3 regions of the Streptomyces laurentii genome follow, and region 2 is predicted to be linked to each of the others. Evidence: riboswitches for the same ligand, from Rfam matches in the RefSeq annotation. Region 2 holds a riboswitch; each other region holds the start of a gene.
The links. Region 2 has a riboswitch for cyclic di-AMP ahead of ABZ693_RS32890 (M23 family metallopeptidase). Riboswitches for the same ligand answer to the same signal wherever they lie in the genome.
Positions count from the first base shown of each region.

Region 1: linked by a shared signal. The riboswitch ahead of ABZ693_RS25675 (transglycosylase family protein) and the one ahead of ABZ693_RS32890 (M23 family metallopeptidase) in region 2 are both predicted to bind cyclic di-AMP.
Region 3: linked by a shared signal. The riboswitch ahead of ABZ693_RS29440 (M23 family metallopeptidase) and the one ahead of ABZ693_RS32890 (M23 family metallopeptidase) in region 2 are both predicted to bind cyclic di-AMP.

Region 1 covers NZ_JBEYHT010000047.1:48,752-52,018, reverse strand. The annotation lists gene ABZ693_RS25680 (transglycosylase family protein) at 1-1,304, shown strand, start outside; cyclic di-AMP (ydaO/yuaA leader) riboswitch at 1,574-1,748, shown strand; gene ABZ693_RS25675 (transglycosylase family protein) at 1,752-2,573, shown strand; gene eno (phosphopyruvate hydratase) at 3,087-3,267, shown strand, end outside.
Region 2 covers NZ_JBEYHT010000083.1:12,083-15,349, reverse strand. The annotation lists gene ABZ693_RS32895 (SGNH/GDSL hydrolase family protein) at 1-644, opposite strand, end outside; gene ABZ693_RS32890 (M23 family metallopeptidase) at 797-1,864, opposite strand; cyclic di-AMP (ydaO/yuaA leader) riboswitch at 1,869-2,042, opposite strand; gene ABZ693_RS32885 (tyrosine-protein phosphatase) at 2,413-3,222, shown strand.
Region 3 covers NZ_JBEYHT010000062.1:18,438-21,704, forward strand. The annotation lists gene ABZ693_RS29430 (MFS transporter) at 1-91, shown strand, start outside; gene ABZ693_RS29435 (PP2C family protein-serine/threonine phosphatase) at 184-1,545, shown strand; cyclic di-AMP (ydaO/yuaA leader) riboswitch at 1,836-1,982, shown strand; gene ABZ693_RS29440 (M23 family metallopeptidase) at 1,994-3,103, shown strand; gene ABZ693_RS29445 (aldo/keto reductase) at 3,265-3,267, shown strand, end outside.

The DNA.
Region 1 (3,267 bases), on a different contig from region 2:
AGGCCCCCGCCATCGTCGTCGCCGCGGGAGTGACCGGATCGGCCCTGGCGCTGCCCCTGCTCGCCACGGGCTCCGCCTCCGCCGCCGACGCCCAGACCTGGGACCGGGTCGCCGAGTGCGAGTCGGGCGGCGCGTGGAGCGCCAACTTCGGCAACGGTCTCTACGGCGGCCTGCAGTTCACCCAGGACGGCTGGGAACGGCACGGCGGCCTCGCCTACGCGCCCAGCGCCGACCTGGCCAGCCGGGCCCAGCAGATCTCCGTCGCCGAGAAGGCGTTCGCCGCCGGTGACACCCAGTGGGACACCTGCGCCCCGATCGCCGGCCTCACGCACGACGGCAAGGCACCCGCCGTCGACCCGGGCTCCGGCGCACGCCCCTCGGCGTCGCACCGGCCCGTCGTCGAGTCGAGCCGTACCGACGGCCTGCCGACCGAGGCCCGCGGCGACAAGAAGAGCGACCGCGGACAGAACGGCAACGGCCAGGAAGACCGCGGGCAGTCCGACGGGGACCAGGGCGACCGGGGCCGGTTCGGCACCGGCCTGGGGCAGCCCGGGTACGAGCAGAACGGCAACGGCCAGAACGGCAACGGTCAGGGCGGCGACGGGCAGGGGTACGGTCCGACCGCGCCCGGCTGGTCCGCGGACCCGAACCCGGGCGCGACGACCGGCCCGGCCGCGCCCGACGCCTCCGTCACCCCGACCACCCCGGCGGCGCCCGCCACCCCGACGAGCCCGGCCGTGCCGAGCATCTCCATCGCCCCGGCGCCGACCGGCCTCCTCGCCATCCCCGGCGTCCTCCTGCCCGGCACGCCGGCCGTCCCGAGCACGCCCGTGACCCCCGCGGTCCCGGCGACCCCCGACGTCTCCACGACGCCGTCCACGCCCGGGTCGACCGCCCCCGGCACCGGCCAGGACCGGGGTCAGGAGGAGAGCCGGAAGCAGGGCCAGGGCAATGCCAAGGGCAAGCACCGGGGTGACGCCGCGCCAGAAGAGACGGGCAACTCGGACATCGCGCACGAATCCGGGCGTCACGCCGGGACTCCGGCCGACGCCGCGGGCAAGGGGGAGACTCGCCCCGCCGACGGCAAGGTCGCGGCCGGAAATTCGGTCACAGCGGACAAGGCGGACGAATACATCGTTAGGTCGGGGGACAGTCTGGCGGATATCGCGCGCCGCACCGGCCTCTCCGGTGGCTGGTCCGCGCTCTATGACGCCAACAAGAAGGCCCTCGGCTCCGACCCCGACCTCATCGTTCCTGGTCAGAGCCTCAGCCTGGGTGACCGGGACGCCTTGTCCGACAAGTAGTCAGCGGTCGGTCGCGACCTGAATGTCCGTTATGGCGCAGTGAGACATGGATCTCTCTTGCCGAATGGGCGTGTGACGACCGGGACGCGTGATCGAATCGCCCCTCACCTGCATAAACACCCCCTGACGGAGTGCAAGTAGGGGCGATTTTTCCGGGTTGATGGGCTTTGATCTTCTCCCGGGTCTGTGTCTACGGTCGTGACCGCTCGCCACAGCGGGCCCCGTCGGGCGGTACGCCGAATCCTGCCGCCGGCCGATGGGAACAGTCGTCGCGACAAGCGCCGAAGGCAGGAGCGGGGGACCCAAGGTACGTGCCGGTCCCGGCCGTTGAGACAGACGGCCGAACGACCGGCTTGGGGTGAAGCCGCGTGCAAGGACACGCGGCCGGACAACTCACAGGTCCGAACCCGACAGCTCACCTCGTAGGCGTCGGTGAGGAGAATCTCCATGCTGCTTTCCGGCAAGGGCAAACACCGTCGTCCCTCCAAGGCCACCCGTGTCATCACGCTGACGAGCGTCGCCGGCGTCGCCGTGGCCGCCCCGCTGATGGCCGCGGGCACCGCTTCCGCCGCCACCGCCTCCGAGTGGGACCGCGTCGCGCAGTGCGAGTCCGGCGGCAACTGGTCCATCAACACCGGCAACGGTTACTACGGCGGCCTCCAGTTCTCCCCGTCCACCTGGGCGGCGTACGGCGGCACCGCCTACGCCTCGCGCGCCGACCTGGCCTCGAAGTCCCAGCAGATAGCCGTCGCCGAGAAGGTCCTGGCGAGCCAGGGCAAGGGCGCGTGGCCGAGCTGCGGCGTGGGCCTCTCCGGCGCCGCGTACACCGGCTCCTCCTCGTCCTCCTCCTCTTCCTCCTCCTCGGCGTCGTCCTCCTCCTCGGCGTCGTCCTCCTCCTCTTCCTCTTCCTCGTCGTCCTCGGCGAGCAAGAGCACCGGCTCCGGCAGTGCCACCGGCTCGATGACGCCGAAGCGCTCCACCGAGCAGCCGACCACCCGCGGCACCCAGCGCCAGGCCCCGCAGAGCACCCAGCAGGCCGCTCCGAAGGCCGCCCCGAAGGCGACGGCCAAGAAGACCGTCACCACCCCGACCGGCAAGACGGTCAAGAAGGGCGACGGCGAGTACAAGGTCGTCTCCGGCGACACCCTCAGCAAGATCGCCCAGGCGCACGGCGTCAAGGGCGGCTGGCAGAAGCTGTTCAAGCTGAACAAGGACGTCGTCACGGACGCCGATCTGATCTACCCGGGCCAGCAGCTCCACCTGAAGTGAGCCGTCCCCTGGCGCGGTGAGCCGGCGGTCCGGTGACGCGGTGAGCCGGTGAGCCGGTGAAGTCGGCGAGCCGTCGGGCCGTCGGGTCCTTGAGCCCTTGAGTGCTTGAGTCCGAGCGTCTGTGAGTCGATGAGCCTGTGGGCCGTCCTCTCGCGTGAGCCCCACCTCACACGAGCGGCCACCTCGCGCGGGTTCGGCGACTGTCCCCCGTGGTGACCCCGTGACCCCGTGACTCCGTGACCCCGTGACTTCGGGACCCCAGGACCCGGTGATCCGGCGGTCCCCCCCCCGAAACCGGCCCGGAGCGTGCGCTCCGGGCCGGTTTCGGCCCTTCCGTACCGATCGGTAACCCAGGGGATTCCTCCCCATGTGCATGCCCCCGGGTCCTTTTTCGTCTTAGCGGGCGGGCGCCCGGTGGCCCCGGCCGCCGCGCCGGTTAGGCTCTTGTCGCAAGGCGAACGAGACCTTGCCGCATGCGTCACACCCAGCGTCACATCCCAGAAGGAGATGCTCGTGCCGTCCATCGACGTCGTCGTAGCCCGGGAAATCCTGGACTCCCGAGGCAACCCCACCGTCGAGGTCGAGGTCGGCCTCGACGACGGCAGCACCGGCCGTGCTGCCGTTCCGTCGGGCGCCTCCACCGGTGCGTTCGAGGCTCTCGAGCTTCGCGACGGTGACCCCAACCGCTACCAGG
Region 2 (3,267 bases):
GGCCACGCCTGCTCGGGGTCGGCCGGCACCTCCAGGCCGAGGACCTGGGCGGCGCGCAGCGCGACCCTGGTGTGCCCCTCGGGCGAGAGGTGCAGCCGGTCGTCGTCCCAGGCGCGGCGGTCCTGGACGGACCGCAGCGACCACAGGTCGAGTACCGGGCAGCCGTAGCGGTCGGCGACGGCCCGTACGTGCCCGTTGTACGTGGCGATCTTGCCGCGCAGGTGCTTGAGCAGCGGCACGTCGCGGGTGTCGAAGCCGGTCGCCACCATGACGGTGCCGACGGCGGAGCTCAGGTCGGCGATGGCGCTCTCGAAGCGCTCGGCGACGTCGTCGGGGTCCGTGCCGGGGCGGATGATGTCGTTGCCGCCGGCGCAGATGGTCACCAGGTCCGGGGCGAGTTCCTTCGCCCGCGGGATCTGTTCCGTGACGATCTGGTCGAGCAGGCGCCCCCGTACGGCCAGGTTGGCGTAGCGGAAGGCGTCGTCCTCCGGCATCCGGTCGCCCAGCAGGACCGCGAAACGGTCCGCCCAGCCGACGAACGTCCCGTCGGGCCCGGGGTCGCCGACGCCCTCCGTGAAGCTGTCACCGATCGCCGCGTACGACCCGAACGCGTTCTTGTCTCTGGTTGTCGAATCGTCTGCCACGGGAGCATCTTTCCCGGACGGATGTGACCTACGCGACCGTAAGGAGGGGTTGACGACGGGTGATATATGCCACCGATAAAGATTCGACCAAATCGGAATACGGGAAAACCCCCGGCGCGGGTGCGCCGGGGGCTTCGGTCCGCCGCCTCGGATCAGACGCTGACGCCGTGCTGCCGCAGGGCGGCCAGCGGGTCGATGTCGGAGCCGTAGTCCGGCCCGGTGCGCATCTCGAAGTGCAGGTGCGGGCCGGTCACGTTGCCGGTCGCGCCGGAGAGGCCTATCTGCTGGCCGCCGGTGACGGTCTGGCCGGCGGAGACGGAGATCGACGAGAGGTGCCCGTACTGGGAGTAGGTGCCGTCGGCGTGCTTGATCACGACCTGGTTGCCGTACGAGCCGCCCCAGCCGGCGGAGTAGACGGTGCCGGGGCCGACCGCGCGGACGGTGGTGCCGGTGGCGGCGGTGAAGTCGACACCGGTGTGGTAGCCGGAGGACCACAGGGAGCCGGAGGCGCGGTACGGGGTGGAGGTGCCGCCGCTGACGGGGGCGCCCCAGCCGGAGGAGGAGGTCGCGCCGGTCGACGCGGACGCCGAGGCCGAGGAGGAAGGCGCGGCCGAGGACCCGGTGGAAGAAGTCCCGGTGGACGAAGACCCGGTGGACGAAGACCCGGTGGACGAAGACGCGGAGGCCGAGGAGGACGCCGGGGCGGCGGTCCCGGTGGCCGGGGCGGCGGCGGTGCGCTCGCCGCCGCGCGAGGCGCGGGCGGCGGACGCGCCGGCGCTCCGCGCGTCGTCCTGCGGGGCGGCAGCCTTCGGCGCGGCGGGGGCCTGGCCGGTGTGCGCGGCGCGGAGGACGAGCTTCGTGCCCGGGAAGATCAGCGACGGGTTCTCGCCGACGGTCTGGCGGTTGTCGCGGTACAGCTGGTGCCAGCCGCCGGCCAGCCGGTGCTCGGCGGCGATCTTGGACAGATGGTCCCCGCGCACCACGGTGTACGCCTTCGCCGGGGCGCCGGCACCGAAGGTGGCGGCCGGGCCCGCGGCGGGAACGGCCGCGGGGACCGCCGCGGCGACGGCGTGCCGGGGCACGGCGGCGGGCTCGGCGGCGTGGGCGCCGGTCGCGCCGATCAGCGGCAGCGCGACGACGGCGCCGCCGGCGCTCGCGGCGGCGAGTCCCCGGCCGAACGGGCGGATCCTGCGACGGCGGTGCTTACCCTTCGCGGGCATGACGAATTCCTCTCCGTCGCCTGCGAGGTGAGCTGTCGGGTTCGGACGGGAGATGTCCGGCCGCGTGGGTACGCGGCTTCACCCCGAGCCGTCCTTCGTGACGCGCCTTTGCGAGCGCCGAGGGACCGGCGTGTTACCTGGGTCCCCCGCTCCTGCCGAGTACGGGTGAGTGCGGATTCCGGGCGGTGGCAGGATTCGGCGGTCCGTCCGGAGTGAACGCGACGCTAGACGAGCGAAGTCGACGGGAACAAGCCGCCGTAATCCCTTTTCCCATGATCGCGTCCTTTCCGGACGGAATTCCCGTCACTCCGCGCCGATGACGGACTCTCGGTTTTCCTTTCCCTGAAGGGAATTGGAAAAGACGATCAACAACGGTCCGTCAGCATATGACGCTGCTCACGTCCGGATTCCCATCTCCCCAGTAACCAGGGCGCGTTATACCGAACCCAGCAATTCGGACAGATCGCTCATCATTACCCCCGAGGGGTGCACCCTGAAGCAGGCCCCGGGATGATGCCGGAATAACGATCCCGAGAGCAGGAGCGACCGTGACGCGCGAGACGACCGAGCCCGAACTCACCGGCGTACGCAACTTCCGTGACCTGGGCGGACTGCCGACCGCGGACGGCCGGGCCGTCCGCGCCGGGCGGCTCTTCCGCAGCGGCCACCTGGCGCACGCCACCACCGAGGACGCGGCCTTCCTCACCACCCTGTCCCTGCACACGGTGTTCGACCTCCGCAACGACGCCGACCGACGCCTGGAGGGGCCGGACGTGGCCCTGCCCGGCGTGACGAACGTGAACATCCCGCTCAGCGACCCCGCCGACGGCAAGGACTTCTGGAAGCTGGTGCGCTCCGGCGAACTGGCGCAGCTGCGCGGGATCCTGGGCGAGGGCCAGGCGGCGGGCCGGATGACCCACTCGTACCAGCGGATGATCGTCGAGCGGACCGCGGAGCACAGCCGGATCCTGCACACGATGGCCGGGGAGAGCGTTCCGGCGCTGATGCACTGCGCGGCCGGCAAGGACCGGGCGGGGCTCGCGATCGCGATCTCCCTGCTGGCGGTCGGGGTCGAGCGGGAGGCGATCGAGGCGGACTATCTGAAGTCCAACGCCCCGCACCGGCGCTACAAAATAGAGCGCAGCTCCACCGCTCCGGACGGGATGTCACCGGAGGTGATGGAGCTGCTGGCCCCGCTCTTCGACGCGCGGGTGGAGTACCTGCGCGCCGCGTTCGCGACCATCGAGTCGACCTGGGGCTCGGTCGACGCGTATCTCCTGACGGGCCTGGGGCTGGCCCAGGAGACCCGTGAGCGGCTCAGGGGACGGCTGCTCACAGGGGCGGCCGCGGGGGCGTGAGGACCCGACTTCCGGATCGGGCCCCCCGGACTCTCGCCCGGCGCC
Region 3 (3,267 bases), on a different contig from region 2:
GTGCGCGGCGGCGATGGCGGCGCTCGCCCGGGGCGGCCGGCTCGCCGTACGCCGGACGGCGGACGCGCGGTCGCCGGGCGCCACCGCCTGACCGCACTCTGGGAGGGAGCTTGGGAAGCTCGCGGCCCCTGGGGAGACCCGGGGGCCGCGAAGCACGAGAAGCACAGGTCACGAGGAGCACAGGTGGCGCGAGCGGCGGTGCGGCGCGGGCGGAGCCCGGGCCACGGCCGCGCTCAGGCCTCCGGCCGTGGCCGGGGGCGAGGATGGGGCCGCGCGGACGACGACGCCGCCCTCGGCCCGTACCGCGGCGCCCGGCGCTTCCTGAGAGCCCTTCCCCCACTGGTGATCGCGGGCGGGGTGGCATATGACCTGCTGACTCCGCCCATGTACACGGCGGCGCCCCTGCTCCCGGTGGCGCCGCTGGTCGCCGCCCCGTTCTTCTCCACCCTGACGACCCTGCTGACCGGGATCGCCGCCGTCCTGGCCAGCACCGGGCTGCTCTTCTTCCACAAGCAGACGAACATCGTCCTCTCGATCACCGAGACGCTGACCGTCGTCACGGTCTCCGCGCTCGCGGTGCTGATCAGCCGGGTGGTGCAGCGCAGCGGCGAGCGGCTGGCCTCGGCCCGGGTGATCGCGGAGGCGGCCCAGCGCGCGGTGCTGCCCGAGCCGGCGGAACGTATCTGCGGGCTGCGGATCGCCGCGCGGTACGAGGCGGCGCAGGCGGGCGCGTTCATCGGCGGCGACCTGTTCGCCGTCCAGGACACCCCGCACGGCGTACGGCTGGTGGTCGGCGACGTGCGCGGCAAGGGCATGGACGCGGTGGAGGCGGTGGCCGTCGTCATCGGGGCGTTCCGGGAGGCGGCCGAGCAGGAGGCGACGCTCGCGGGGGTGGCGGCGCGGCTCGAACGGGCGCTGGCCCGGGAGGGCGAACGGCGGGACGACCTCGACGCGTTCGAGGGGTTCACCACGGCCGTCCTCGCCGAGTTCCCCGGCGCGGGGGAGAAGCCCCGCGGAACGTGGGGGCCCGGCGGATGCGCCGGGCTGGTCCGGGTGATCAACCGCGGGCACCCCGAGCCGCTGCTGCTGTACGCGGACGGGGGGCTACTGCCGCTCCGGCCGAGCGAGCCGGCGTTGCCGCTCGGGCTGGGGGACGTGGCCGAGTGGCCGGACCGGGCCGACGAGACGCCGTATCCGCCGGGCGCGACCCTGCTGTTCTACACGGACGGGCTCTCGGAGGCGCGGGACGCGCACGGGGTCTTCTACGACCCGGCGGAGCGGCTGACGGGACGGATCTTCCCGGGGCCGGAGGAGCTTCTGGACGCGCTGGTGGCGGACGTCCGCCGGCACACGGGCGGCGCGACGACGGACGACATGGCGCTGCTCGCGGTCGGCCGGCCCGGGGCGGGGGAGCCGGAGCGGCGGCGGACGATGCCGGTGGTGCCGGCGGACGGACCGTCGGACAGGTCGTCGATCGGCCCGTCGATTGGCCCGTCAGGCAGGGCGTCGGACGGGCCGTCGAATGGGCCGTCCGAGGGGTCGTGAAAGGCCGAGGAAAGGCCGGCGAAGAAGCTCGCGAAGAAGCTTGCGAAGAAGCTTGCGAAGAGGCGACGAAAAGTGATGACAGGGCGTAGTCGAAGGATCTCGCTCCGGTAACAACTGAAGTGCTGTCACATAATTAATGCATGCCGAAACCTTTCTGAAGGGTGGTCAACTCGGGCCAATCCACCCCATTCCCATGAACGATCACAGGGGACGGCTTGGAATCCGTCGCCCGCGTCTATTAACGTTCGATAACGCAGCGCGGTCGTCCCAGCCGTCGCAAGAGGCGGCACCGTGCGCATGCGCCGAATCCCGTCAGGGAACCGGGGAACCACCAATTGGGGTGAATCGGGTCCTGTCGCACCCGTGCGACACACCCGTAGGAGACCTTCCTGCTCCGAACCCGTCAGCTAACCCGGTAGGCGAGAAGGAAGGAAAGGAGAGCGCCTCCGTGGCCTCCAACCCCCCCACTCCGCACAGCCCCTTCGCGTCCTACGACGGTCCCGGTGGATACGACACCACGGACGGGGTGACGGAGGAGTGGAACCCCACTGAGGACTCTCTGCGGGCCCAGAGCCGTTCCGGCGGCCGGCACCGCGTCGCCAAGCGCTCCAACTTCGCCCGCTCCTCCACCGTCCTCGGCGTCGGTGTGATCGCCGCCGTCGGCGCGGGCGGCCTGGCCACCGCGCAGCAGAAGCCGCCGGTCTCCATCGCCCTCCCGGACGTCGGTCTCCCGGACGTCGACCTGCCCGACGTGTCCGAACTCCCGGGCGTCGGCAAGCTGATAGGCAGCGGCGACGAGAAGCAGGGCAACGCCGCCACCGCCGCGGGCAACGCCGCCACCCAGCCGCTCACCGCGCTGACCTACACCACCCCCGCCGACGAGGCCGGCACGCAGGCCCGGACGCAGACCTCGAGCGACGCCGGCGAGGCGCTGCGCGCCCGCATCCTCCAGCAGGCCGAGCAGCAGCAGGCCGCCGCCGACGCCGCCGAGAAGGCGGAGGCGGAGAAGGCCGCGGCCGAGAAGGCCGCCAAGGAGGCCGGCGCCAAGGCCGACGCCGCCGAGAAGGCGGCCGCCGAGGCGAAGAAGAAGGCCGAGGCCGAGGCCGCGGCGAAGGCCGCGGCGAAGGCGGAGGCCGAGCGGCTGGCCAAGCTCGCCGCCAGCTTCGCGCTGCCGACCTCCTCGTACACGCTGACCTCCACCTACGGCGAGGCCGGCTCGATGTGGTCCTCCGGCTACCACACCGGCCTGGACTTCGCCGCCCCCACCGGCACGCCGGTCAAGGCCGTGCACGGCGGCACCGTCAAGTCGGCCGCCTGGTCCGGCTCGTACGGCTACCGGATCGTCCTGGAGCTCGAGGACGGCACCGAGGTCTGGTACTGCCACCTGTCCTCGATGACGGCGAGCGCCGGACAGTCCGTCGGCACCGGCGAGACCATCGGCCGGGTCGGCGCGACCGGCAACGTGACCGGCCCGCACCTCCACCTCGAGGTCCACACCGCGTCGGACTCCCGGCTCGACCCGGCGGCCTGGCTCCGCTCCAAGGGCCTGGGCATCTGACCGTCTGTCGCCTGCCCAGTCCGCTCTGCCTGCTTCATCTGCCCTGCCTGCCCCGCCTGTCATCCGTTCGGCCGAATGAACGGGAGCGCCTGAGTGCCGGATTTCCCGGCCCGGGCGCTCCAGCGGAACAGGCCCGGCCGCGCGAGGGGTTGAATCGACTCATG